2 regions of the Catenuloplanes sp. NPDC051500 genome follow, and region 2 is predicted to be linked to the other one. Evidence: predicted binding sites of a transcription regulator. Region 2 holds the regulator's gene; the other holds the start of a gene.
The links. Region 2 encodes HrcA, which represses chaperone genes, less so after heat shock. Its sites were predicted from a motif close to GGTTNGCACNCTCNNNNNGAGNGTGCNAACC; they were not measured.
Positions count from the first base shown of each region.

Region 1: ACIA8K_RS13590 (FmdB family zinc ribbon protein) is a predicted target of HrcA. The motif match lies at 8,861-8,891, and genes of this name have one in related genera.

Region 1 covers NZ_JBITDX010000005.1:357,230-371,349, reverse strand. Annotated here, with positions in the region: gene ACIA8K_RS13640 (hypothetical protein) at 1-434, shown strand, start outside; gene ACIA8K_RS13635 (hypothetical protein) at 1,051-1,344, shown strand; gene ACIA8K_RS13630 (hypothetical protein) at 1,341-1,646, shown strand; tRNA gene ACIA8K_RS13625 (tRNA-Ala) at 1,816-1,889, opposite strand; gene ACIA8K_RS13620 (hypothetical protein) at 1,977-2,846, opposite strand; gene ACIA8K_RS13615 (GNAT family N-acetyltransferase) at 2,970-3,611, opposite strand; gene glp (gephyrin-like molybdotransferase Glp) at 3,619-4,941, opposite strand; gene ACIA8K_RS13605 (UTP--glucose-1-phosphate uridylyltransferase) at 4,938-5,867, opposite strand; gene ACIA8K_RS13600 (diguanylate cyclase) at 5,919-8,105, opposite strand; gene ACIA8K_RS13595 (5-formyltetrahydrofolate cyclo-ligase) at 8,192-8,821, shown strand; gene ACIA8K_RS13590 (FmdB family zinc ribbon protein) at 8,949-9,290, shown strand; gene ACIA8K_RS13585 (hypothetical protein) at 9,376-9,552, opposite strand; gene ACIA8K_RS13580 (translation initiation factor 2) at 9,636-9,935, shown strand; gene ACIA8K_RS13575 (DUF2231 domain-containing protein) at 9,932-10,396, opposite strand; gene ACIA8K_RS13570 (Fur family transcriptional regulator) at 10,565-10,993, shown strand; gene ACIA8K_RS13565 (oxygenase MpaB family protein) at 11,020-11,901, shown strand; gene ACIA8K_RS13560 (RecB family exonuclease) at 12,297-13,229, opposite strand; gene ACIA8K_RS13555 (MarC family protein) at 13,259-13,879, opposite strand; gene ACIA8K_RS13550 (PHP domain-containing protein) at 13,909-14,120, opposite strand, start outside.
Region 2 covers NZ_JBITDX010000021.1:75,056-89,175, reverse strand. Annotated here, with positions in the region: gene ACIA8K_RS32485 (hypothetical protein) at 1-430, opposite strand, end outside; gene ACIA8K_RS32480 (enoyl-CoA hydratase-related protein) at 497-1,273, opposite strand; gene hemW (radical SAM family heme chaperone HemW) at 1,291-2,508, shown strand; gene ACIA8K_RS32470 (DUF4870 domain-containing protein) at 2,533-3,240, opposite strand; gene hrcA (heat-inducible transcriptional repressor HrcA) at 3,435-4,457, shown strand; gene dnaJ (molecular chaperone DnaJ) at 4,502-5,644, shown strand; gene ACIA8K_RS32455 (16S rRNA (uracil(1498)-N(3))-methyltransferase) at 5,853-6,584, shown strand; gene ACIA8K_RS32450 (GNAT family N-acetyltransferase) at 6,620-7,192, shown strand; gene ACIA8K_RS32445 (NUDIX hydrolase) at 7,198-7,683, opposite strand; gene ACIA8K_RS32440 (beta-glucosidase) at 7,694-10,108, opposite strand; gene ACIA8K_RS32435 (DUF1707 domain-containing protein) at 10,196-10,813, shown strand; gene ACIA8K_RS32430 (HIT domain-containing protein) at 10,837-11,190, shown strand; gene ACIA8K_RS32425 (serine hydrolase domain-containing protein) at 11,187-12,536, shown strand; gene ACIA8K_RS32420 (SseB family protein) at 12,579-13,712, opposite strand; gene ACIA8K_RS32415 (YbaB/EbfC family nucleoid-associated protein) at 13,753-14,120, opposite strand, start outside.

The DNA of each region.
Region 1 (14,120 bases), on a different contig from region 2:
CGTGCGGCGACGACTCCACCACCAACACCACCGCAGCGGCACCGTCGGCAACCGCCGCCGCCACCGGTGCTCCGGCCGCCTCCGAAACGTCGGCCGCCGCAGGCGCTGCCGCTCCCGACAAGGAGATCTGCGAGGCGGCCGTAAAGAGCACAACCGACTTCCAGAAAATGATGACCGAGGCCCTGACCTCGGGCAAAGAGATCGGCGACGCGGACGTCAAGCAGGCCTGGTCCTCAATGGCGACCGGCCTCTCCATCGCCGAGGGCGGCACCAGCGACGTGGCCAAGACCGCCCAGGCCTACGCCGTCGAACTCAAGAAGGCCGCCGCCTCCGCCGACACGACAGCCGCCGGCGAGGCCCCTTCGTTCGGCAAGGCCGGCACCGACTTCGACACCGCCTGCGCGGCCGCCGGCGTCGAGACCACCATCTCCTGACCCGGTAGCCCACCCCTCACCCAGAAGCCGCCCGGCACCACCACCCCGGGCGACTTCCCCTCCCCCGGCCCGCAGCACCGCAGCCCATAACAGCCCCGGCTGATGCCCAAGACCTGCGCGGTTCACATGCTCGGAGCCGCTCACCGGACCGCGAAGCGTCCGAGAAAAGTCCGGCCGCCCGGCGGCAACCCACACGACGCAACCACCGGACCGTGGGGTTTCCGGGGCTCGGCCCCGGAGCAGAAATGACGAGACGCCCCGCGTTCGCGCTTTCTGCGAACACGGGGCGTCCAGAGTCTCGTGGAGCTGTGGGGATTTTGAACCCCAGACCCCCTCGATGCGAACAAAGGTTCGAACCGGCGGAACCTGCGGTGTTCCGCCATTCGAGCAGCTCACGAGGCGTCGACGGGAACGCCTCGCTGCACCTGCCCGCGCCTGACATCCGCCGCCTGCTCCCATCCGGCTCCCGCTTCGTTCCTGCCAGACTCCGTGCGTGCCTCATTCGCCGCAGATGGGCGAACAGGTCCGCGCCTCGGACACTTGCAACCGATTCGCTCCCCACTGATGGGTAAGTGGGCATTGCACATCAGGCCATGACTACGGCACACTTTGCTGCATGACAGTCCAGGACTTCCGTCCGATCGCCGAGGTCAGCGCTGACAGCCGGGCCCGCATCGCCTTCGGCAAGGCCGGTGTGCACGACGGCGACCGCTTCGCCGTCGCCGTGAACGACGAGGGCCAGATCCTGCTCACACCGCTGGCCAGCATCCCCAAACGAGAACTCATCGTCTGGGAGAACGCCGAGCTTCGGGCGTCCCTAGCGCGAGGCATCTCAGACGTCGAGGCAGGTCGCGTCAGCCGGCTAGATCTTGACGAGATCACCCTGCCCGACGGAGACGACGACGAGTGAGCGCCCCTCCTTACGATCTTCAGCAGACCGACGAGTTCAAACAGATCCTTGAAGAACTTCAGAAGCCGCAGTATGCGAGAAAGCTCAAGAAGGTGGTCAAGGCACTTCGTCTTCTACGAGACGTCGGCCCTCGCCACCCCGGCCTCAACTCACATCTGTACCAGTCTCTGAAGGGCCCCAACGGCAACCCCGTATGGGAGTCGTACGTCGAGAACCACACACCCTCCGCCTGGCGCATCTTCTGGGAGTACGGACCGGAGGACGATCAGCTGACCATCATCACCGTCGGCCCGCATCCCTAGCCTCCACAGATCCCTAGCCTCCACAGCGAGGCAGGCTGCCAATCCTCGCCGCGTACCCAGCGGAACGCGCCCACCGGAACGCGGGGCGTGCGGGGGCTTAGTCCCCGGAGCATACGACGAGACGCCCCGCGTCCGCGCTTTCCGCGGACACGAGACGCCTAAAGTCTCGTGGAGCTGTGGGGATTTGAACCCCAGACCCCCTCGATGCGAACGAGGTGCGCTACCAGACTGCGCCACAGCCCCAACCCTCCGCCGCAGGTCACCCCGCTGGCGGAACGTGGACAACATTAACAGGTACGGGGACCCCCGCGCGAACCACCCCCACGCGTGTCAGGCCGAGTCCGGACGCTGCCCTTGATGCGCTCCCCCACCCGCCTGATACGGCCGTCCTCGCAGCCCCGGCGACGGCCGGTAGGACACCGATCCGCCGCGTGGCCTGGGTGGCGGTGCCGATGACCCGCCGGTACCGTCCGCGGCCGCCGGCAGTTCCGTCTCGGGTCCGCGATCGAGTCCCATCGCCGCCCGCCGCACCGCCTCCCGCTGCGCCGCCAGCCTGCGGCGGTCCTCCCGCCGTGCTACCGCCCGCCGTTCCTGTTCCCGTCGCACGTCTGCCTGCCGGCGCGCCAGCCACAGGGCTTCCCGTGCCTCATGCCGGCGTCGGCGCCGTTCGTCTATGGCCCGGTTCCGCAGGTGCACGACGTACACCGCAAGCAGGACCCCGGTGACTGACACGCTGATCCAGAAGCCGGGGCCGACCACCGCGACCCCGATCAGCTCCACCCCGTTGAGCAGCATGAGCGCGGCCAGTACGCGCCGCCGCCGGGTGATCGCTGTCGCGTGCCGCCGTGGCCGGCGCCGCCGTCGCCGGGGCCGGGCCCCGTCCGGGACCGCGCGCAGGGTCCGGCGTCGGCCGCGCCACCCCGAAGGGGGCGCAGAGCTGGACAAACCGGCATGATCAGGTGAAGATGGCACAGACGTCTCAGCCGCGCCGGAATCAGGCGGCAGCAGATGGCGGGGCGGGTTGATCGGGCGTCGTCCGGGCACGGTGCGGCGACGGCGGCGGCGCTCAAGCACCCTGGCCGTCGACTGCGCCCGCTCCGCCACCTGGCGCTCGGTTGCGTCGTATCGGCGGACAAGCGCCGGCGCAAGGGCGAGCAGCCCGGCGGCAGCGAGGACGGCGAGGAGCACCGAGGTCGGCACCCTCAACCCTCCCGTCACCCCATCGACGACCGGCGTGGTCGCCGTCAAGTCCCAGTTCTTCGAGGTTACGGGGGCGTCAGGGGCAAATTAGGACGGCACGCCGACCGAACTCCGTAGAAAAGATCATGCCGTGTGCTGCCGCAGCCGGTGCCACCGCTTCAGCAGTCCGCCCTCGGAGACCACGTCTTCGCTGGTCATCGTGTATCCGATGTGATCACGCCAGTGGCCGTCGATGTGCATGTAGCGCGCATGGTAAGCCTCCTCACGAAAGCCGAGCTTCTCCACGACGCGCCGGGACGGGCGGTTCTCCGGGCGGATGTTGACCTCGATGCGGTGCAGGCCGGCCGCGCCGAACGCGTGGTCCACGGTGAGCGCCAGCGCGGTCGGGATGATGCCGCGGCCGGCCACCCGGGAGTCGACCCAGTAGCCGACGTACGCGGAGCAGAACGCCCGCCGCACGATGTTGCCCAGGTTGATGTGGCCGACGAGGCGTTCCGGCTGACCGGGTTCGCGCAGGCAGACCGCGAAGGGCATGCTCTCGCCGTACCGCCCGGAGCGCCGCATGTCCTGGTAGACGTACTTGTAGGCGCGGGTGGAGTTGAGCTGCTCCCATGGGCCGGGCGGCGCCGACTCCCATGGGGACAACCACTGCCGGTTCGCGATCCGGACCTCGGACCAGGCGGCCGCGTCGGAGCGCCGGTACCGCCTCAGCAGCACCGGCCCGTCCGCGAGCACGACCGGCCACCCGGGAGTGTCCGACCAGATCACCAGGTCACCGCCGGCGGTCGAGCAGCAACACGTCCACTGTGGAGCCCGCCGCGGCGCTTGTCACCCGCTCGCCGAGCACCAGCAGCCCGTTCGCCTCGGCCATGCCGGAGAGCGTGTAGGGGCCGCCGGCCAGCGGCTGGACCGTGTAGCCCCCGCCGCGGCGCTCGGCCACGTGGGCCGGCCGGAACTCGCGCAGGGCCGCCGGCGACGACACGGTCTCCAGCAGATGGGCGCGCACGCTCGGCCGGAACACCGGCTCCGCGCCCGCGAGCAGCTGGATGGCCGGCCGGGCGAGCACCTCGAAACCCACAAGCGCGGCGCCTGGGTCTCCGGGCAGACATATGATCGGCACCTCCTCGGCACCGACCGTACCGAATCCCAGTGCGGTTCCGGGATAGAGCGCCACATCGGTGAACGTGACCGGGCCGGTGCGCCCGACGTCACGCCGGGACAATATCCGCCGGACCATGTCGCCGGGGCCGATCCCGGTGCCGCCCGTGGTGATCAGCAGGTCGGCGCGGAGCGTCTGGTCCTCGAGCAGCGTGCGCAGGCCCTCCGGGTCGTCGTCGCAGATCCCCAGCCGGTACGCGAGCGCGCCCGCCTCCACCGCGGCCGCGGTGAGCGCGTGCGAGTTCGCGTCGACCACCTGGCCGGGCTGGCTGGCACGGCCCACCTCGACAAGCTCGTCGCCGGTGGCCACCAGCACCACGCGCGGGCTGGGCCGGACTACCACGTGCCCGATGCCGGACGCGGCGAACACCGCGACAAGCGCCGGGCTGACGTAGGAACCGGCCCGGGCCAGCACCGAGCCGGCGGGCAGCTCCTCGCCGGCGCGCCGCAGCCCGTACCCCCGCTTGGGGGCCTGGTAGATCTCGACCGCGGCCATGCCCTGGTCGGTCCACGGGACCGGCACCACCACGTCCGCGCCCATCGGCAGCGGCGAGCCGGCCGCGACCGAGAAGCACGCGCCGGGCGTGAGCCGGACCGGGCGCCAGCTGGCCGCGCCGAGGTCACCGACGACGTTGAGGCGGACCGGCCGCGGGTCCGGCACCCGGCCTTCGTGCATGCCGAAGGCCGGGTGTGAACCGCTGCGGCCGGCCGCCGCGATGTCCTCCCAGCGCGCCGCGTACCCGTCGATGGCCGCCTGGTCGAACGCCGGCACCGGGTGCGGGCCGATCACGTCCTCGGCGAGCACGTTCCCGTACGCCTGGGTGAGGTCGAGGTCGAGCGGTGGCAACGGCCGTAACCTGCGCAGCACGCTGCCCAGGTAGTCGGCGAGTGGCGTCAGCTCGTTAGCGGCCGCCTCGGCGTCGGCCGTCGCAGTCATCCGGTTTGTCCCCCGACGTACTCGCCGAGCCAGGCGCGGAACGCCGGCCCGATGTCCTCCCGCGCGGACGCGAGCTGGACCACTGTCTGCAGGTAGCCGAGCGGCATCCCGGTGTCGTAGCGGATGCCGCGGTAGACGATGCCGTGCACCGGCGTGCCCTCGGCGAGGAGCGTGGCCATCGCGTCGGTCAGCTGGATCTCGCCGCCGCTGCCCGGCTTCGTCTCCTTGATGACGTCGAAGATCTTCCCGGGCAGCACGTACCGGCCGACGACCGCGTAGTTGCTCGGCGACTCCTCCTTCGACGGCTTCTCCACCAGGCCCGTCACCCGGACCACCTCGCCGAGCTCGTCGAAGCCGTCGGCAGGTGCGACCGAGGCGATGCCGTACCGGGAGACCTCCTCGTCCGGCACCTCGATGAACGCCAGCACGATCCCGCCGGTACGCGCCTGCAGGTCGAGCATTGCGGGCAGCAGCGGCTTGTCCTCCTCGACGAACTCGTCGCCGAGCAGCACCGCGAACGGCTCGTCGCCGACGTGCGAGGCGGCGGTGCCGACCGCGTGGCCGAGGCCGAGCGGCTCGCCCTGGCGGACCGTGTAGATGTCGGCCAGCTCGCTTGTCCGCCGCACCTCGTTGAGCCGCTTGTCGTCGCCCTTGGCGCGCAGCCGCTCCTCGATGTCCGGGCGGCGGTCGAAGTGGTCCACCATGGAGGTCTTGCCGCGGCCGGTCACCAGCAGCACATCTGTGATGCCTGCTGCCGCGGCCTCCTCCACGATGAACTGCAGCACCGGCCGGTCGACCACGGGAAGTAGTTCCTTCGGCACGGCCTTTGTCGCGGGCAGGAACCTGGTCGCAAGCCCGGCGGCGGGGATGACCGCCTTGACGGCTCTGCGGCCGGGGGTGGCCTGCGGGGAGTCTGTCGTGGTCATGGCTCGGGTCACGGCACCTTCGCTGAGGGTGGGGTCCGACATGCCGCGAGACTATCGGCCACGGCTCTGCCGCGGCGTCTGTGGTCCAGTCGGCACGCCGGAAGCGGTCGCGGCTGCCTCCTCATCATCTGCCCCAGCGGCCTCACCCGCCACCGAAACAGGATTAAGACGGACATCAAGCTCAGAATTACAGTCAAGTTCCAGCAGGGGTACGGCCGGAATGGTCTTTCGCACGCCGCCGCCGGTGACCACTGTCGCGGGCGTGCAGACGCGATAAGTGTCACGCCCGCCCGCCTTCGCCGCGTAGACCGCCTCGTCCGCCGCATCAAGCACCCGTTGCGCGCTCGCGCCGTGCCGTGGGTAGACAGCGATCCCGATGGAGACCGTCACCGGCACCCGCCACCTGTCGGCCACCGGCACCGGGCTGTCCCGAACTGCAGCGCCGAGCCGTTCGGCGACCGTGGCCGCGCCGTCCACGTCCGTCTCCGGCAGCAGCACCACGAACTCCTCGCCGCCCTGCCGGAACGCCAGGTCGACCTCGCGCAGCCCGGCCCGGACCCGGCGGGCGAACTCGACGAGCACCGCGTCGCCGACCGCGTGCCCGTAGGTGTCGTTGACCACCTTGAAGTGGTCCAGGTCGAGCACCAGCACGGCCAGCGTGCGCCCGAACCGGCTGGCCCGCTCCACCTCCCGCCGGATCGACTCCTGCAGGTAGCGGTAGTTCCACAGCCCGGTGACCGGGTCGGTGAGCGAGAGTCGCTGCGCCTCCTCGTGCACCCGCACGTTCTCCACCGCGACCGCGGCCTGCCCGGCGAACGTCCGCAGTGTCCCGAGGTCCACGTCGTCGAAGTCGTCCGCGCCGAGCCTGTCGTAGAGCGCCAGCACGCCGGTCGCGGCCGGCCCGCTCTCCCCGGCCGCGTCGTCGCGCGGTGGGCAGAACGGCACCGCCACGTAGGTCAGGCAGCGCGGCTCCTCCGGGCAGAGCGGCGCACCGTCCGGGTGCACCCGGCCCCGGCGCGGCTCCGCGGTGGCGGCGACGGACCCGAGCAGGCCCCGCCCGACCGCGATCCGCAGCGCGGCCGGCTCCGCGTGCGGCGCGCGCTCGCCAAGCCCGTCCGCGCAGCGCCCGATCAGGTGGCCGGTGTCCGGGTCGTGCAGCAGCACCAGGCCGGCCCGCGCGCCGGTGGCGGCCATCGCGGTGCGCAGCAGCACCCGCAGGATCCGGTCCAGGTCGTGCGTGCCGGACAGCGTCTCGCCGAGGTTGCGCAGGTTGCGGCGCAGCTGGTCGCGGCCGGCGGTGAGCGCCTGCACGTACGCCTGGGTCTCCCGCGTCATCCGGTTGAACGCGCCGCCGAGCCGGGCCACCTCGTCGTGCCCGCGGACCGGCACCCGCACCTCCAGGTCGCCTGCGGCCACCCGGTCCGCGGCCTGGGCCAGCTCGGCAAGCGGGCGGGTGGTGGACCGGGCCAGCCAGGCGGCGGTCAGCACGGCCAGCGCGCCGGCCAGCAGCACGATGCCGAAGAGCACGGCGAAGAGGTCGCGGCGGTCCGGGCCGGGCACCGAGACGGCCAGTGGGAGCGGCTGGCCGGGGGCGGGGCCGAGGCGGCGCACGTACCGGCCGCCGTCCGCGACAGCGGTGCCCTCGCCGGTCAGCCAGCGCACGGATGCGGCCACGCCGGCCCGGTCCGCGGTCGTCTCGGTGCTGCGTACGGCCGCGCCAGCGTGGTCAAGCAGCGTGACGCCACCACCTGTCGCGGCAGCCAGGCGCCGCACCAGGCGCTCGTCGACCACCTGCATCACGTAGACCGCGGCCACCCGGGCGCCGGTCCCGTCGCGGATCTCCACCCGGGCCGCGACCGCGCGTGCCGGCCCGGCGGGCGTCGGCGCGGCACAGTCGGCCCACGGTGGCGGGGGTGCGTTCGCACTGGTCAGCTCCGGGCCGCCGGTCGCGTCCACCACCTGCACCGCGGTGGCCAGGCCACGCGAGACGACCAGGTCGGCCAGGACCGCGCGCTGGGCCGGGTCGGGGAGCACCGCGAGCGCGTCCGCGCTTGCGGAGAGCCGGGCGCACAGCTCGCCGACCGCGGTACGCACCGCGCCGGCGGCCAGGTCGAGCCGCTCGTGCGCCCGGTCGCGGGCCAGCGCGTCCACCGCGCCGCCGACGAAGACGGCACCGAGCAGCACCGGGCCGAGCACGACCGCGAGGAAGGCGGAGGTCAACCGTCCGCGCAGGGTCACCGCCTCTCCCCCCATGACGCCGGGCCCGTTAGCTGCGATGCTGGCATAGGACGGCCCGATTGCCCGGGTTGTGGCAGGAGTGTTGCGTGCCGGATTTTTCGGATAAAGACGAGTTTGTGCCAGAAGCTGACGATCGGGGGCGGAAGACCGCGATCCGGAGCAGGCTGCTTGCCGCGCGGCGGGCACTGCCTGAGGACGATCTGCGCCGGGCCGCCACCCGGCTGCGGCAGGCGCTGAGCGCGCTGTTCGAGGCCGAGAAGCCGATACTTGCCACCGCGTACGTCCCGGTCGGCTCCGAGCCCGGAGGGACGGACCTGCCGGACGCCCTGTCCCGCATGATCCACCCGAACGGGACGCTGCTGCTGCCCGTACTGCTGCCGGACTTTGATCTTGATTGGGCCGAGTATGCCGGTCCCGCGTCACTCACCGCGACCGGGCGCGGACTCCGCGAACCAAGCGGCCGGCGCAAGGGCGCAGCCGTCGTCGCGGACGCGCAGCTGCTCGTCGTGCCCGCGCTCGCGGTCGACCGGCGCGGCGTGCGCCTCGGCCGGGGCGGCGGCTCCTACGACCGGGCGCTGGCCCGCTGCCCGTCCGCGCTGGTCGTGGCGCTGCTGCACGACGGTGAACTGCTCGACGACGAGCTGCCCGCGGAGCCGCACGACCGCCGGGTGCAGGCCGTGGTGACGCCGGGCGGGGGACTGCACCGGTTCGGGTGAGCGCCGCCTCGCTGGACGGATGGCGCCTCGATGGCGGATCATTGGCACTCGGAATTCCCGAGTGCCAACCGCGCGTTGTCTCGGACTGAGAAACATTGAGAGCGCCGAAGATCCTCCGGAGGGGAACGTGCCCACCTACCAGTACGCCTGCACCGAGTGCGGCCACCAGCTCGAGGCGGTGCAGTCGTTCAGCGACGGTCCGCTGACCGAGTGCCCGGTCTGCCACGGGCGCCTGCGCAAGCTGTTCAACTCGGTGGGCATCGTGTTCAAGGGCTCCGGGTTCTACCGCACTGACTCGCGCGGCGGCAGCACGTCCGCCGAGCCGTCCGGCACGAGCTCGTCGGAGTCGAAGCCGGCCGAGACGAAGAAGCCCGCGGAGACCAAGAGCGGGTCGGAGAGCACACCTGCGAAGCCCGCCGCCAGTTCCTCGACGACGTCGTCAAGCAGCTCGGCATCCACAGCTTCGTAACCCGCTGTCCACAGAACGCGCGAGTTATCCACAGATCTGCCAGTTATCCACAGGCCGGCGTCCCCAGCCTGTGGATAACTTTTTTCTACCAGTGCGGCGGACGATCCTCGAAGAGACGCTCGTCATTGCCGGACGAGTACTCACCCCAGCCGCGGTCCGTGTCATCCGCGGTCTGGTCCGGCAGGACGGGCAGGTCGTCGTCGACCAGGTCGACGGTGCGCTCGTCATCGAGGCCGGCTACGGGCTCAAGCTCCGGGTTCACGCGGACCAGCGTACCCACCCGCAGATGACAGGCCTCCCCCGCAGGTGGGTCCGCCGGGTGGCGCGTTGGTAGCGTCAGACGGCGTGACGACCCCCAGCGGTGCCCCGGACGACCACAGCCCCTGGCGGGACGTCTCCGGCCCTCCCCCGTCCGCCGAGCAGACCGGATACACCGGCCCGCCACCGCAGACCCCGCCCGCGCCGGGCTGGCGGCCACCGGTGCTGCGGCCATCCCCGCCACCGCGGCAGCTGCCCGGCCAGGACCTGGGCGCACTCGACGCCGCCGAGTCCCGCGCACGCGGCCTGAGCTACGGCGTCGGGATCGGCGCGCTTGTCGTGATGGTGATCGCGCTCTGCACCGTCTGCGGTCGGTTCCTGTTCTAGATCTTCCAGTTCATCGACGCGCCGGTGTCACCTGTCATCACCACGAAGTAGCCGGTGATCAGCGCCAGCACCACCGCGACGACGCTCAGCCCGATGGTCAGCGCCTTCGGCGTGCCTGCTCGCCGGGTCAACAACAGTAGCGCGCCGGCGACCAGCCCGAGGCCGAGCGAGAAGAAGAACGTGCGCTGGCCGTACGACGCGTGCTCGCCGATCTGGTCCAGGAACTCCTGGGGCGTGCCGTCCGCCTCGCGCATCTGGTAGAACGCGTTGCCGGAGAGCATCGAGAACAGCGCGGACACCGGGGCCACCACCGCAAGCAACGCCACCGCCCAGTCGATGCGGTGCCGTACCGCCGGCCAGACCGCAAAGACGATCGCGCCGAGCGCGAGCAGGGGCACGAACACGACCGCCGCGTGCACCAGCAGCACATGCGCGGGCATCCCGTTGATGGTCTCGAACACGATGACTCCTCAGGCCGTTCACTTGATTGCTACGTCAACACAGTCACCGCCTGATCGGTCCGGTTCCCGAAGTCTGCTCACAATCTGCTCGTGTGTTAGTCACCACCACCTGTGAGCCGCCTCGCCCGCCACCTTGAGCCCCGCGCGGGGACGTGTTGTCATAGGTGAATGCCCACCGCCGACGACCAGCTGCGGGAGCACGGCCTGCGGGTCACCCGCCCGCGGCTCGCCGTGCTCGACGTGCTGTCCGGCGGCGGCCACCTGGAAGTCGAGGAGATCGCCCGGCAGGTCCGGCTGCGTCTCGACTCGGTCTCCACCCAGGCGGTCTACGACGTGCTCGGCGCGCTGTCCCGGGCCGGTCTGGCCCGCCGCCTGGAGCCGGCCGGCAGTCCCGCGCGCTACGAGGCCCGTACCGGCGACAACCACCACCACGTGGTCTGCCGCGGCTGCGGCACCGTCGCGGACGTCGACTGCGTGGTCGGGCAGGCACCCTGTCTGGACCCGCACAACGCCGGCGGTTTCGAGGTCGACGAGGCCGAGGTCACGTTCTGGGGCCTCTGCCCGTCCTGCCAGTCCCGCCGCTCCGCCGAGCGCTGACCGCACCCCCGCCGTACGCTGGAAAAATGGAACCCGATGACGACCTCGGTCTGTTCGGTCCGGACTCGGTGACCTGGCGGGTGCACGCCGGGCCGATCATGCCGGTCGCCGGTCTCCGCTCGCTCTACCTCCAGGCGCTGCACCCGCGCGCGATCGCCGGCGTCACCCAGAACTCGTCATTCCGCGCCGACCCATGGGGCCGCCTCGGGCGCACCCTGCAGTACCTGGACACCGTGCTCTACGGCACCACCGCCGAGGCCGAGGACGCCGCGCGCCGCGTCCGCCGCCGGCACGCCACGATGCGCGCGACCGACCCGGACACCGGCGAGGAGTTCCGTGTCGACGACCCGGAGCTGCTGCGCTGGGTGCACGTCGCCGAGGTGGAGTCGTTCCTCACCGTCGCCCTCGGCACCGGCCTGCGCCTCACCCCGGCCGAGGCCGACAGCTACCACACCGAGCAGCGCCGCGCCGCCGCGCTGCTCGGCCTTGACCCGGCCACCGTCCCCGGTACCGTCGCGGACGTCGCCGACTACTACGCGGACATCCGCCCGCAGCTGCGCATCACGCCGGACGCCGCCGCCACGTTCGCCTTCCTCAGCGCCCCGCCGCTGCCCACGCCGCCGCCGACCAGGCTGCTCCGCGGCCTCCCGCTGCGCCTGCTCATCAACCTCGGCCCGCCCCGCCTGGTCTGGACCGGCCTCGCCACGCTCGCCGTCTCGCTGCTCCCGGCGTGGGCCCGCCGGCACTACGGCCTGCCCGGCCTGCCCACCACGGATCTCTCCGCCGCGGTCAGCACCCGCGCGCTCCACCTGGCCCTCTCGCCGATCCCCCGCCACCTCTACGACAGCCCACGCCACAAACAGGCCATCGCCCGCGCCACCCGCCTCGGCGTCCCTCTCCCCGCCTGACCCTCCCATTCCGGACAAACCCCTAATCTCCCCCCACCCACCCTCTTTCCACCCCGGTTTGCTCTGCTTACATTGACAAACTCCGCAAAACACCTCATCGGACATGTCCCGCTATAGCCGGACCCCGCAGGTAGGTAAGCAGAGCAAAGTCAATCGGAAAGCATCATCAAGGGGTGCGGAAGTGACATAAGCGAAATGTCGGTTTCGAGGATGGGTGCCGACCAAACGACACGCCGACGGCGGGCGCTCGATCAAGGATCAAAGGCTTCAAGAGCTAGATATGCCCAGGTAATCGCGCATCACCACCCGAGGCCTCCCGGCGACACCGGTCGGCCGCGGGCGGCCTTCCTGCCAGTGCCGTGGGCGCAAGAACAAAACCCCGCGGCGGGAGCGGATCAGGCCTGGTCGCCCTCGCGGGGGCGGGGGGCCGGGTCGGTGCGGAGCGTGGACTCCATGGCGGACCAGGGGTCCTTCGGCTCGGCGGTGGCGCCGGCCGGGCAGACCGCGCGGAAGTCGCACCAGGAGCAGAGGCGGCCGGGCGTGGTGGGGAACGCGGAGTCAGGGTCGGCGCCGTCCGTGACCGCCTGCTCCGCGGCCATGATGTCCTGGGCGGTGTCCTCGGCGCGGCGGACCTGGCGAGCCAGCGAGTCGTCGGTGTGCTCGTGCGCGGCGACCGCGCCGGTCGGCAGGTGGTGCAGCTCGACGCGGTGGCAGGGCTGGTGGAAGACCTTCTCCGCGGCGAACGCGTAGAGCGCCAGCGCCTGGGAGCCGCGCGCCTCGTCCGGGTCGGAGCCGGAGCGGCCGGTCTTGTAGTCGACGATCACCAGCTCGCGGCGGCCGTCCGGCTGGACCCGGGAGTCGATCCGGTCGGCGCGGCCGTTGAGCGCAAGCACTGTGGTGCGGGCGGCGACCACCCGCTCCACGCCGACCGGCTCGAACGCGGGGTCGAGCCCGGAGACGTAGCCCTCAAGCCAGCCCAGCGCCTTTCGCCAGGCCTCGCGCTCCTGCTCGACGTCGCGGTAGCCCTCCCGTACCCACGTGGCTTTGAGAAGTGTGCCGAGCGCCTCGGGACGGCGACGGTCGGCGGGCAGGCCGAACCAGTTCTTCAGCGCGGTGTGCACGCTGGCGCCGAGCGAGTTGTGCGCCCACGGCGGACCCTTCGGCGGGGTCGGCCGGTCCACGTACGCGTACCGGTAGCGGCGCGGGCAGTCCGCGTACGACCCCAGCTTGCTTGGCGTGCAGACGAAGAGCCGCTGCGGCATGCCCGGGAAGCCGAGCTGCTCGGGCACGGCGGAGCGGCCGGTGGACGACGACGAAGACCTGCGCACCCCCCGATCCTGCCAGGAGCGGGCCGGACCTACAGCGCGTGGCCGGTGTATTCGGTCACGAACGCGGCCACCGAGTCCGCGATCAGCTGCACCGCGATGGCGGCCAGCAGCAGACCGGCGATCCGGGTGAGCACCTCGATGCCGCCCGGCCGCAGCACCCGCACGATCACCCCGGAGAAGCGCAGGACCAGCAGCACCACGCCCATCACGGCGACCACGCCGAGCGCGATGGAGATGTAGTCGGCGGCGTTCGCGGCGTTCTTGACGAACAGCATGGTGGCGACGATCGCGCCGGGACCGGCAAGCAGCGGCACGCCGAGCGGCACGAGTGCCACGTTCGAGGTGACCTGCCGGTCGGGCGCGGCGTCGGTCTTGCCGGTGAGCAGTTCGAGCGCGATGAGGATGAGCAGCAGGCCGCCGGCGCCCTGCAGCGCGGGCAGGTCGACGTGCAGGTAGTCCAGCAGCGTCTGCCCGAGCAGCGCGAAGACCACGATGACGCCGAACGCAAGCGCGACCGCCTGCCGCCCGGCCTTGCGGCGTTCGCGTACGGGCAGTGTTCCGGTAAGTGCCAGGAAGATGGGCACCATGCCGGGTGGGTCCACGATGACCAGCAGGGTCACGAAGACCTCGCCGAACAGTTTGAGATCCACGCCCCCCACGGTAGCGTGATCAACTTCGGTCAGAGCGGCGGGACTCCATGACCGGCCGCCACGATCTTCTCCAACACCTCGGGCGCGGTGGTGAATGCGCCCAGCCGCACCGTCTTGTGCGTGCCGTGGAAGTCGGACGAGCCGGTCGCCACCAGGCCCAGCCGGTCGGCGAGCCGCCGCACGTGCGCGCGCTCCTCCGGCGAGTGGTCCTCGTGGTCCGCCTCAAGGCCGAACAGCCCGG
Region 2 (14,120 bases):
ACGCGCTGCGCTGGACCAGTTGGGCCGCATCGGTGACCCGCATGTCCTCCCAGCCGGAGACCTTGCGGAGCGCCTCGTAGAACTTCCCGGACGCGTAGCGGGGGTCGCGGATCTCCTCGGGCGTGCCCCAGTTCATGCTTGGCCGCTGCTGGAAGAGGCCGATCGAGTCGCGGTCGCCGCCGGCCAGGTTCTCCAGCTTCGACTCCTGCAGCGCGGTGGCGAGCGCGACAGTGACCGCGTACTCCGGCATCTTCTGGCGGATGCCGACCGCGGCGATGGTTGCCGCGTTCGCCATCTGTTGCGCGCTCAGGTTGACCTGGCCGTCCGCGGTGACCACGCAGGCGCGGGACAGCACGAGCGGAACCTTGGGGAGTGTCTCGCCCCAGTCGTGCCGGGCGGCCAGCAGGCCGAGCGTCCCGGCAAGTGCCATCGTCGCGACCGCAGCAGTCACTCCCTGTATACGCAACCGTCACCCCCGTTGTGTAGGGGTCCCACTTTACTGGCGAGAAGTGGGAATCCAGTGCGGTGGTCGTTTCTCGCGGTGAGCCAGGATTCCCTCCCGGCCCTCGGCGGACCGGAAGTAGTGGTCGGAGGCGTCCGCCATCCGGGCCAACTCGTCCCGCACTGTCGCGTCCTGAAGCAGCGCACGGGCCCCGCCGAGCGCGGCCGGCGCGCCCTTGAGCATCGACTCGCAGTAGCCGGCGACGCTCTCGTCGAGCGCGGTCTCGTCGACCACGCGGGTGACCAGGCCGATCTCCGCCGCGCGGGCCGCGTCGAACACGTCACCGGTTAGGAACAGCTCGGCGGCCGCGCGCGCGGAGATCCGCCGGCGCACCGGCACCGAGATGACCGCCGGGACCACGCCCAGGCGGACCTCGCTGAACGCGAACGTCGCAGTCGACGCGCAGACCACGATGTCCGCGGCCGCGATCAGGCCGATGCCGCCGGCGCGTGCGGCGCCGCCGACCCGGGCCACGATCGGCTTCGGCGACTCCCAGAGCGAGGCGAGCAGGTCGGCCAGGGGCACCACCGGCAGTGTGCCGTCGCCGTCGAACGCGGCCGCGGTCTCCTTCAGGTCGGCGCCGGCGCAGAAGACCGGGCCGGTGTGGGAGAGCACGATCACCCGGACGGCGGGGTCTGCCACGGCCGAGGCGAACGCCTCGGACAACTCGCTGATCAACGACGTGGACAGGGCGTTGCGATTGCGCGGGCTGTCCAGCGTGAGGGTTGCCACCCCGTCGCCGGCCTCCACCCGCAGGAGCGCGGACGTCATGCGGGCACACTAGACGAGTGCCAGGCGAACTTCCCGACGGCGAGGCCGTACCACGTGACGGCGCGTTGCCCCCCTTTGCGCTCGAGGCGTCGGGGCGACGCGGTTTCGGCGTCTATCTGCACGTCCCGTTCTGTGCGAGCCGGTGCGGGTACTGCGACTTCAACACGTACACCGCAACGGAGCTGGGTGGGGGTGCGAGCCGGGACGAGTACGCGGAGACCGTGCTGGCCGAGCTGCGCCTCGCATCACGCGTTATGACGAAAAAACCGAAAAAAGTGGACACGGTGTTCGTGGGGGGAGGGACGCCGACGCTGCTGCCGGCCGACGACCTCGCGCGGATCCTGGCCGCGATCGACGACACCTGGGGACTCGCGCCGGACGCCGAGGTGACCACCGAGGCCAACCCGGAATCCGTCGATCCGGCGTACCTGAGGACGCTCCGCCGGGCCGGATTCACCCGGATCTCGCTCGGCATGCAGTCCACCGCGCCGGGCGTGCTGCGCATCCTCGAACGGCAGCACTCCGCCGGTCGCGCGCCGGCTGCCGCGATCGAGGCCCGGGAGGCCGGCTTCGAGCACGTCAACCTCGATCTGATCTACGGCACGCCGGGAGAGACCGCGGAGGACTTCGCCCGCTCGCTCGACGCGGTGATCGCGGCCGGGGTGGACCACGTCAGCGCCTACGCGCTGATCGTCGAGGACGGCACCCGGCTGGCCGCCCGTATGCGCCGCGGCGAGCTGCCCTACCCGGACGACGACGTGGCCGCGGACCGTTACCTGGCCGCCGACCGCGCGCTGACCGCCGCCGGATTCAGCTGGTACGAGGTCAGCAACTGGGCCACCACGCCCGAGGCCCGCTGCCGGCACAACCTGCTCTACTGGACCGGCGGCGACTGGTGGGGTCTGGGGCCGGGCGCGCACAGCCACGTCGGCGGCGTCCGCTGGTGGAACGTCAAACACCCCTCCGCGTACGCGAAGCGCCTGGCCGCCGGCGAGACACCCGCGCTGGCCCGGGAGCTGCTCACCGACGCCGACCGGCACATGGAGGACGTGATGCTCCGGGTCCGGCTCGCATCAGGGCTGCCGCTCGCGGCGCTTGACGAGGCTGGGCGCGCCGGAGCGAAGAGCGCGCTGGTCCGCGGCCTTCTCGACCAGGACGCCTACGGCGAGGGCCGGATCGTATTGACTCGAGACGGGCGGCTGCTTGCCGACGGGGTGATCCGCGAGTTGCTCTGACGGACCACCCCTGCGGCAGCGTGCTTACTTCACGATGCGGTACGTCACCGGGTAGGTGTACCACTCGCCGTCATTGACCTTGATCGTCGCCATGATGCCGAAGATCAGGACCACGATCCAGACGACGAACGGCAGGAACGACAGAATGCCGAGCGTGCAGACCGAGAGGACCACGGCGACAAGCATCGCGACGCCCCAGGTGATCTGGAAGTTCAGCGCCTCGACCGCGTGGGCGCGGACGGTCTGCGACTCGTTGCCCTTGACCAGCATGATGATCAACGGAGCGAGGAAGCCGATGAAGATGCCGCCGACGTGCGACAGGATCACCCAGGTCTTCTCGTCGTTGACGTAGTTGCCCTTGGCGCCGGGGTAGCCGGGCTGGCCGTACGGCTGCTGGTAGCCGCCACCGGGCGGGGGACCGTAGCCGCCGGCCGGCGGGTAGGCGTTCGGGTCGCCGCCGGGCGGGGGATAGGCGTTGGGGTTTCCACCGGGCGGCGGGTAGGCGCCCGCGCCACTGCTGGGCGGCGGGTAGGCGCCGGCGCCGCTGGACGGAGGGGGATAGGCGCCCGCGCCGCTTGTGGGCGGCGGATAGGCGCCGGCGCCGCTGGACGGGGGCGGGTAAGCGCCTGCGCCGCTGGACGGAGGCATGTTGTCGTACGACGGCGGGGTGCTGTACGACGGGTCGTTGGAGCCCGGGGTGCCCTCACCAGGCGGACGAGGCGGTTCGGTCATGCCCGTCACGGTAGAGGGGGCGATCAAAGGCCGCCACCGCCGTTCCGCCATAAAAGCATATATCAGAAATATCGCATATGTGGTGCAAAGTGATCATCGCTTCTGCCGGACGTGCGTCGTAGACTGGCACTCGCTACAGTCGAGTGCCAGCATCGGCGAGAGGAACCTCTGACCGGCGGGAAGGTAGGTTGGCGATGGCGTTGGATGATCGCAAGCTCGCCGTCCTGCGTGCGATAGTCGAGGACTACGTCGCCACGCAGGAGCCGGTCGGCAGCAAGGCACTTGTCGAGCGGCACAATCTCGGCGTCTCCCCGGCCACCGTGCGTAACGATATGGCGGTCCTGGAGGAGGAGGGTTACATCCGGCAACCGCACACAAGCGCCGGCCGCGTCCCCACCGACCGCGGCTACCGCCTCTTCGTCGACCGGCTCTCCCGGGTCAAACCGCTGAGTCCAGCCGAGCGGCGCGCGATCGAGCGGTTCCTGGTCGGCGCCGTCGATCTCGACGATGTGGTGCATCGCACTGTCCGGCTTCTTGCTCAACTCACCCGTCAGGTCGCGGTCGTGCAATATCCGAGCCTGGCCCGGTCCTCCGTGCGTCACCTGGAGCTGGTCTCCATCTCCAGCACCCGGCTGATGCTGGTCATGATCGCGGACACCGGCCGGGTGGAACAACGCCTGGTGGAGCTGCCTGAGCCGACCCCCGCCGACGAGGTGCTCGACCTGCGTACCCGGATAAACGAAAAGCTCTGCGGCAAGCGTCTGGTGGACACGCCGACGCTCGTCGAGGCGCTTCTCGACGAGATCCGGCCGGAACAGCGGACCACGATGGCAGTGCTCTCGTCCGTGTTGCTTGAGACACTTGTCGAGCGGCGCGAGGAGCGGGTTGTCCTGGCGGGCACCGCTAACCTGACCCGGGGTGGCATCCTGGACTTCCATGGTTCGCTCCGGCCCATCCTGGAGGCGCTTGAGGAGGATCTGATCCTGCTCAAGCTGTTCGGGGAGGTCGAGCCGGCCGCCACGCGGGTCATGATCGGTGATGAGACGAAGATCGACAATCTCCGGTCCGCGGCGGTGGTCAGCACCGGTTACGGACCGCACAGCACGATCGTGGGTGGGTTGGGCGTGCTCGGCCCGACCCGGATGGACTACCCCGGCAACATCGCGACGGTGCGAGCCGTGGCACGCTACGTGAGTGAACTGCTGGCACAGAATTAACGGCCGGCATTCCTGATCCAGACAGACATGGGGACACCAACGCAGTGGCCAGGGACTACTACGGGATCCTCGGCGTAAGCCGGGACGCGACCGACGACGACATCAAGCGGGCCTATCGCAAGCTGGCCCGCCAATACCACCCGGACGTGAATCCGGATCCCGAGGCGCACGAGAAGTTCAAGGACATCAACGCGGCGTACGAGGTTCTCTCGGACGACAAGAAGCGTCAGATGGTGGACCTCGGCGGCGATCCGCTGGCCCCGGGCGGCGGTGGCGGCGGTCCGGGCGGTCCCGGCGGCGCCGGCCCGTTCGTCGGGTTCCAGGACATCATGGACGCGTTCTTCGGCCAGGCCGCGGGTGCGACCCGTGGCCCCCGTCCGCGCACCCGCCCGGGCGCCGACGCGATCCTCCGCCTCGAGCTCGACCTGCAGGAGACCGCGTTCGGCGTCGAGGCGCCCATCACAGTCGACACCGCGGTCATCTGCACCACCTGCTCCGGAGCGGGCACCGCGGCCGGCACCCACCTCGCCACCTGCGAGACCTGCCAGGGCCGGGGCGAGGTGCAGTCCGTGCAGCGCACGTTCCTCGGCCAGGTCGTCTCCTCGCGCCCCTGCACGGTCTGCCAGGGCCACGGCACGGTCATCCCGAGCCCGTGCCCGACCTGCGCCGGTGAAGGCCGGGTGCGTACCCGCCGGTCACTCACCGTGAAGATCCCGGCCGGCGTCGAGGACGGCATGCGCATCCGCCTCGCCCAGCAGGGTGAGGTCGGCCCCGGTGGCGGCACCGCGGGCGACCTCTACGTCGAGATCCACGAACGACCCCACGACGTCTACTCACGTCGCGGCGACGACCTGCACTGCCGCGTCACAGTGCCGATGACCTCGGCCGCGATGGGCACCCGCCTGACCATCAAGACGCTCGACAGCGAAGAGGCGATCGACGTCCGCGCCGGCACCCAGCCGGGCGCGACGATGCGGATCCGCGGCAAGGGCGTCCCGAGACTCCGTGGCCAGGGCCGCGGCGATCTCTTCGTCCACCTCGACGTGCGCACCCCCACCAAGCTCACGTCCGAGCAGGAGCGGATGCTCCGCGACTTCGCGAAGACCCGCGGCGAGGACATCGCCGAACTGTCCAAGCAGGGCGGCTTCTTCTCCCGCATGCGCGACGCCTTCAACGGGCATAACTGATTGGTCGTCGCTTCGCTCCTCCGGGCTCGACGCCACGGCCGAAGAAAGTCGTTCTCAGGCAGACGAAGAGCGTGTCTGACGGAGAACGACTTTCTTCGGTCGTCCGCGCCTCACGACGTGGTCACGCAAGCGACGGGTCCGGAGAAACTGCAGACTAAGAGCGGAGCGGGTGGGCTTCGAGTGTTCACGATGGGCTAGTGGGTCTCTGATGTCGTTGCCGTTGTTTCTGGTCGAGTCGCTTCCCGCGGTTGATGAGTGGGTCCTGGATGGGGCTGAGGGGCACCATGCGGCGAATGTGCAGCGGCTTGGCGCGGGCGAGGAGCTGATCCTGGCGGACGGGCGAGGTGGGACGGCGATCGCCGTCGTCGTTGCACCGGGGAAGGGCAACCTCAAGATCAAGATTAGGTCGCGGGGGTACGAGGAGAGCGCCGACCCGCGTCTGGTCGTCGTGCAGGGGCTGCCCAAGGGAGACCGGGGCGAGCTGGCCGTGCAGGCGATGACCGAGGTCGGGGTGGACGAGATCATTCCCTGGTCGGCCTCACGCTCGGTCACGGTGTGGAAGGGTGAGCGGGCCGGCCGTGCCCGGGACAAGTGGGCGTCCACCGCCCGGGAGGCGGCCAAGCAGGCCCGCCGCGCCTGGCTGCCGGAGGTCGCACCCGGCGCGCTGAACACCGGGCGGGTGGCCGAGCGTCTGCGGGGTGGAGCCGCCGCGTTCGTGCTTCACGAGGAGGCGACGGAGCGGCTCAGCACGGTGCCGCTGCCGTCTGCGGGAGAGATCCTGCTTGTGGTGGGGCCCGAGGGTGGGATCGCACCGGCGGAGTTGGACGCGTTCGTCGAGGCCGGCGGGCGTACCGTGCGGCTCGGTGATCAGGTTTTGAGAACGTCGACCGCGGGAGTGGCGGCGCTGTCCGTCCTCTCCACCCGCCTCGGCCGCTGGTGACCGTGCACGGTCCCGGCCGTGATGAGGCGCCCGAGGTGACGCTGCGGCCGCTCGCCACGGAGGACCTGGACACGGTGGTGCGCTGGTTCGCCGAACCACACGTCACCCGCTGGTGGGAGGCGCCCACCGAGCCCCAGGCGGTCCGCGCTCGCTATGCCGGCCGGATCGCCGGCCGCGAGCCCACCGAGGTCTTCATGATCTCGGCGGGCGGCCGGGCGGCCGGCCTCATCCAGCGCTACCTGATCGACGACCACCCGGAGTGGGCCGAGGCCCTCGCCGCCACCGGTGCGCTCCCGTCCCCCGCCGCAGGCCTGGACTACCTGATCGGAGACCCGTCCCTGACCGGGCGCGGTCTTGCCTCCGCCGCGATCCGGAGCTGCGCCCAGCGCACCTTCGCCGACCATCCGACCCTCGCCGCGGTCTGCGCGGCCCCGTTCGTGGAGAACACGGCGTCCTGGCGCGCCTTGGAACGGGCCGGCTTCACCCGCGCCTGGTCCGGGCCGATCGCAGACGTGGACTCCCACCTCTACCTGTCCGCTCCCGAGCTGGGGCGAGCGGCCGAGGATCTCGCGTTGCTTGCGACTGAACTTCGCAAGACCCGCCGATAGCGGACCTACCGTCTCGGTGGCACGAGCGTGTCGATGATCGCAAACAGAGCGTAGGCGCCGTTGCGGGTGTCGTCGAACATCGTCAGGGACGGCAAGTCGCCGGCGGCGTACCAGTGGAAGGGGAGTTCTGGGTCTGTGGTCGGCGTGGCCGATCGGGTGACGGCCAGGTAGAGGTGGTCGACGTGGATGTGGGCGGACGGCAGGCGGGACTCGGCCGGGACCTGCTGCTCGGTGATCCACAGTGGGATCGGGACACGGACGGCGGCGGGGTAGTCCGGGACGATGCCTGAGAAGGGCAGCACCAGCGTCGCCTCCAGGCCGGCCTCCTCGCGCACCTCGCGTAGCGCGGCCTCGGCCGGGTTCTCGTCCGGTTCGACGTGGCCGCCGGGGAGCATCCAGCGGCCGAAGCGCGGGTGTTGGATCAGGCCGATCCGCCACCCGCCGTCGACGAGGCCGAAAAGGAACACGCTCGCGGTGGCATGTTTGATCATGAGGACATTGTCAGATGCTCAGTTCGGCGCTCAGCGGGCGGTCGTCGACGGAGCGGGCAGCCTCGATGCGGTAGGTGCCGGGGACGGCCTGCCAGCCGTCGTCCCAGATCTGGAATGCGCGTTCGGGCAGCGGGATGCGGACGGACACGGTCTCCCCGGGGGCGGCGGAGGCGGGGGCGAAACCGGCGAGCCAGCGTTCCGGGCGGTCGACGGTGGTGCCGACCACGGCGCCGGCGTAGATCTGGACGATCTCGCGGCCGGGGCGGGTGCCGGTGTTGCGAAGCGTGACCACGACGCTGCCGACGTGGTCCGGCTCGGGGTGGAGTTCCATCGACTCATACGACCAGGTGGTGTAGCCCAGGCCGTGCCCGAACGGGAAGAGCGGCGCCACAGTGCCGCGCTGCCACGCCCGGTAGCCGATGAACACGCCCTCGTCGTAGGACAGCACCCCGTCGACGGGCGTGGTGGAGAGCACCGGGCAGTCCTCGGCGCGGCGGGGCCAGGTGGTGGGCAGGCGGCCGCCGGGTTCGGCGTGCCCGAGCAGCACGTCGGCGAGCGCGGCGCCTGCCTCCTGCCCGGGGAACCAGGTGAGCAGGATGGCCGGTACCTCGTCGGCCCAGGGCATCAGCACCGGTGAGCCGGAGTTGACCACGACGATCGTGCGCGGGTTCGCGGCGGCGACGCGGAAGACCAGTTCGTCCTGGCGGCCGGGGAGCGCGAGCGAGGAGCGGTCGAAGCCCTCGGACTCGACCTCCTCGGTGGTGCCGACGACGACCACTGCCACGTCGGCGTCGCGGGCTGCGGCGACGGCCTGGTCGAGCAGTTCGTCGGGGGAGGGGCCGGGCGGCGCGTAGCCGATGCTGAAGCCGACGAAGCCCGCGGTCTCCGGCGTGACCTCGAGCGTCAGCGACAGGTCGACGGCGTCGCCCGCGGTCAGCTGGATCGGGAAGCGGCGCTCGACCGGTTCGCGGAAGACGGTGTCCGCGTCGTCCGCGAAGACCGGACCCTCGAAGATCACATCTCCGGCGACCCGCAGCACGAAGTGCCCGAAGCCGACGATGGACAGGTTGTGGAGCCCGGTCACGGCCGGGTCGAGCCGCCCGGACAGCTCCACGGTGGACAGCTCGTCCGGGGAGACGCCGGCCGGCAGGCTGCCCATCCAGCGGACGGTCGCGGTCGGCAGCGGGGACGAGTACAGCACGCGGAAGTCGCCGGCGCGCAGCGTGGCGGTGAGGCCGTCGAACGTGGCGGCCGGCAGTGACGGCCGGGGGTCGGCGCCGGGCGCGTAGACGATCGAGGCGCCGGGCAGCGCCGCGGCCAGGCCGTCCCGCGGCGAGATGACGTGTGGTGGGAAGACGAGCGCGCTGCCGCCGCCGAGCACGCGCGCGTCGACCGCGAGCGCGCCGAGCAGCGCGACCCGGTGGACCGCGCCGGCATCGAGCGGCAGCAGGTCGTGCTCGTTGCGGGCCAGCACGAACGAGCGGGCGGCGATCTCCCGCGCCACGTCGGAGCCGTCAAGCGAGGCGAGCGACGGGACGACAGGCGGGGCGCCGGCGAGGATGCCCACCCGGGCGGCGAGGCGCAGTACCCGGCGGACCTTGTCGTCCAGGACCTCCTCCGGTACGTCGCCGGCCCGCACCGCCTCGACAAGCGCCGGGCCCCACGGGTCGCCGTAGGCGGGCATCACCACGTCGAGGCCGCCGAGCGCGCTCGGCACGGTGCTGCGCGCCGCGGTCCAGTCCGAGACGATCACGCCGTCCCAGCCCCACTCCCGCTTGAGCACGTCGTTCTGAAGCGGGCCGTGCTCGGTCATGGTGTGGCCGTTGACCGTGTTGTAGGCGGCCATCGCGCCCCACGCGCCGGCGGCGGTGATCCGGGCGAACGGCGCCAGGTACAGCTCCCGCAGCGTGCGTTCGTCGACCCGGACGTCCACCCGCATGCGGTCGGTCTCGGAGTCGTTGCCGACGAAGTGCTTGACTGTGGTGCCGACGCCCTGATCCTGCACGCCTGTCACGTAGGCGGCGCCGATCTCGCCGGTGAGCAGCGGATCCTCCGAGTAGCACTCGAAGTGCCGGCCGCCGAGCGGTGACCTGTGCAGGTTGACGGTCGGCGCCAGCAGAACGTGCACGCCCTTGCGCCGGCACTCCTGGCCGAGCATCCTGCCGGCCGTGCGGGCCAGCGTGACGTCCCAGGTGGCGGCGAGCGCGGTCGGGCTGGGCAGCGCGACCGACGGGTCATCAGGCGCCCAGCCGGTGCCGCGCACGCCGACCGGGCCGTCCGACATGACAAGCGACGCGAGGCCGATCTCCGGCAACTCGGGGAGCGTCCAGAAGTCCTGCCCGGACAGCAGGCGCACCTTGTCCTCGACGCCGAGTCGCGCCAGCGCGCGCTCGACGGCGTCCTCCCGTTTCGCATCGTCCGACATGTCCTGGCACCACCCTCACATCGTGTGACCCGGTCGTTCCGATCCTGTCAGTTCCACAGGCTGCGCGCCCCCACTACGCTGTGCGTCGTGGACGAGCATCGGTTGCGTGTGTCCGACGCGGAGCGCGCCGCGGTGGTCGAGATCCTGGGTCAGGCCACCAGCGAGGGACGCCTCACCCTGGACGAGTACTCGGAGCGGGCCGCGACCGCCTATGCGGCGAAGACCCGGGCGGACCTGGCCGGGCTCACCGACGACCTGCCCACCGGGCAGGAGATCACACCCATCGACCCGCGGGGGTACGCCGTCGCGCCCGCACCGCTGCACGGCGAGGTCCTGCCCGCGGGTGAGAGGGTGTCGGCGATCTTCGGCAGCGACAACCGGCGCGGCGCGTTCGCGGTTCCGCAGCGGATGGAGGCCTCGGCGATCTTCGGCGATGTCAAGATCGAGCTGCAGGATGCGCACCTCACCCACCAATACTCGGTGATCGAGGCGACCGCGATCTTCGGCAGCGTGACGATCTACGTGCCGGAGGGCGTGGACGTGCGGATGACCGGCCGGGCCGTGTTCGGTGCGAAGACCTCGAAGCTGCGCGGTGGTGTGCCGCCGGGCGCGCCGGTGCTCGAGGTGCGTACGACCGTCTGGTTCGGCGAGGTCACCGTGCGCCCGCCGAAGATCAACTGGATGGATCGCCTCGGCCTGACATAACGGGCATCTTTAGAATTTCCCGGATGAGCGCTGACTGTCTCTTCTGCAAGATCGTGGCGGGTGCCGTCCCGGCCGACGTCGTCCACGAAACCGACACCACGCTGGCGTTCCGCGACATCGGCCCGAAGGCGCCGGTGCACGTACTCGTGATCCCGAAGGCGCATCACGCGGACGTCGCCGCGCTCGCGCTCGCCGACCCCGGCCTGGCCGGCGAGGTGCTTGCCGCGGCCGCCGCGGTGGCCGGAACCGAGGGCCTGCTCGCCGACGGCTACCGGACGATCTTCAACACCGGTGGGTACGGCGGCCAGGAGGTCTTCCACGTGCACGCGCACGTGGTCGGCGGCGCCCCGCTCGGCCCGATGCTGAGCCCCAGGTGACCTCGCTCCTCCGCCAGGTGCAGGCCGCGCAGGCCGACGGCCGGATCCCGGCGCTCCAGGTCGCGCTGCACCGTGCCGACCGTCCGCTGTGGACCGCCGCGGTCGGCACGTCCGGCACGGACCGGCCGCTTGACGACGACACCCGGTTCCGGATCGGCTCGGTCACCAAGACGTTCACCGCGGTGCTTGTGATGCAGTGCCGCGACGAGGGCCTGCTCGACCTCGACGACCCGCTGAGCCGCCACCTGGACGTGCCCGCACACGGCGACCTGACCGTCCGCCGCCTGCTGTCGCACACCTCCGGCCTGCAGCGCGAGCCGTGGGGCGACGTGTGGGACTCGCTGGACAGCCCGGAGACGGAGGTGCTGCTTGCGGAGGTGGCCCGCGCCGAACGGGTGCTGCCGCCCGCCCGCCGCTACCACTACACCAACCTGGGCCCGGCACTGCTCGGTCACGCCGTGGCGCGGCTGCGCGGCGGCACCTGGGCCGAGGTCCTGCACGACCGGGTGCTGCGCCCGCTGCGGCTGCAGGCCACCACGGCCGAGCCACCGGAGCAGGCCGCTGTCGGCTACCTCGTCGACCTCTACTCGGACACGGCGCGGCCGGAGCCGCGGTTCGACATGAAGGGCGCCGGGCCGGCCGCGCAGCTGTGGAGCACCGCCTCGGACATGGCCCGCTGGGCCGCGTTCCTGGCCGACCCGGCCGCGCTCGATCCGGCCGGCCGGGTGCTCGCGCCCGCCACGCTTGACGAGATGCGCTGGCCGCTGACGCCGACCGACGAGACGGTCTGGGCGCGCGCGTACGGCCTCGGCCTGCACGTCGTGCCGGCCGGTCCGCGGATTGTGCACGTAGGCCACGACGGCGCCATGCCCGGCTTCCTGGCCAGCGTGTTCGGCAGGCGGGGCGGCCCGGAGACGCCGGGTGCGATGGGCGTGGCAGTGCTCGGGTCGTCCGGCACCGCGGACATCACGCACGAGCTGTCGCACGCGCTGCTGGCCGCGGCCGTGGAGTCCGACCCGGCGGACATCGTGCCGTGGCGGCCGGGCGCACCGGTGCCGGACGCGTACCGCTCGGTGCTCGGCCCGTGGTTCGGCGAGGGCGTCCAGCACGTCTTCTCCTGGCACGACGGGGCGCTCCAGGCACGCTTCGCGGACGCGCCGGCGAACAAGCCCCCGGCGGTCTTCACGCCGCTGCCTGATCGCCCGGACGTGTTGCGCACCGTCTCCGGCCGGGAGGCCGGCGAACTGCTGCGGCTGACCCGCGACGAGGCCGGCACGGTGGTCCGCATGCACTGGGCGACCTACCGCTTCACCCGGGCGCAGGAGACGTTCGACGGCGTCTTCTGATGAGCCGGGCGTCCCTCAGCCGCGCTGAGGGACGCCCGTCGGTCAACCGGCCGCGGCCGTCGCGAACGCCTCGTCCGGCGGGTTGGCGGACCGCAGCTCGGCGAGCGAGACCGCGGTCAGCGTGAGCGCCCGGTCCGTGCGCGGATCGATGATCACGCCCCAGTCCGGCTCCGGCCAGTCGTCGATCAGGTCGTTGAACGAGATCGCGATGAACGGCACGCCGTTCCCGGCGAACTCGGTCAGTCCGTCCGCCGACGTGAAGATCGGCAGGAAGATCGCGTTGTCCGCGCCGCGCACCACGGCCGGGCGCACACCGGTCTCCGGCGACGGATCCTCAAGGAGCGGCATGCAGACCGCGGCGGTACGAAGCGCGGTGAGATATCCGGTCAGGTCCCGCTCGGCGACCGCTTCGGTCAGCACCGCGCGCAATGCCGCCAGCTCCTCCTCCGGCGACCGCGGCGAAATGTCCGGCATTTCCTGACGCTGCGCCGGGATCGAGGGCCGCCGCGCCGGGATCTCCGGCGCCGCAGCCGCCGCAGCCGCATTCGCCGGGGCTGGAGCGGTCGCCTCCGAGGCCGCGTTCTCCAAAGGCGCGTTCTCCGAGGCCGCGCTCTCCGAGACAGAAGCCGCCGCGGCAACAGGTTCCGAAGCAGAAGTCCCTTGGGCAAAGGGTTCCGCAGCAGAAGTGTCCGGGGCAAAGGGTTCTGGGGCAGAAATTCCCGGAGCAGCGGGTCCCGAGGCGGAAGCACCCCAGGCAGCGGGTGCCGGAGCAACGGCCTCCGGAGCAGCGGGCGCCGGGGCCGGGACGATTGTCAGCGCGGGCCGGATCTCCTCGGCGTCGTCCGGGGCGGCCTCGTGGAACGTGAGCGTCGCCGGGTCCGGGCTGATCAGCAGGCTCGCGCCGTGCACCGCGAACCGGCACAGCCAGTCCACGTGCTCGACCGAGCGCGGCACGTCATAGAACCACAGGTCACGGCCGTCCTTCGGGGTACGCCAGCCGAGCGTGGCGAGTCGCGCCGGGTCGTACGCCGGGATTTCCACAGTGACCGAGTCGGCCCGCACGGTCAGCCACAGCCGCCGGTCCGCTCCGGCCAGCGTGAACCGGGTCTCGCGGTCGCACGCGAACAGCCGGTCGTGGATCGCGGTCAGCAGGCCCGCCCAGCCCGCGTCGCTCATCTGCCGGCCTTGCCGCGACAGCCGGGGAACAGCAGCGCTCTCATGCGTACCCACCAGGCCTTTTTGTGTCTAGATCCTGTAGGCGGGCCAGTGCGGAGTCGAGTCGGTTCAGCGCGGAGAAGTCGCCGGGCCTGCCGAACAGGCCGGACAGCTCGTCGCCGATCGAGGCCTCCAGGCCTGCGGTGTGCGCGGCGAGCGTGGCGTCCGCCTGCTGCTTGGCGGTGCGGTACGCGTCAAGGATCATCGCGGAGAGCTGGTCCGTGGTGGACCGCATCGCGCGCGCGTCGAGATCGAGCCCGACCAGGTCGCCGGTGCTGCTCACGGTCACCGACACCAGGCCGCTCGCGTCCGGCGCGGAGACCGTCGCCGCCGCGAGCTCCTCCTGCATTCCGGTCGCGCGTGCCTGTA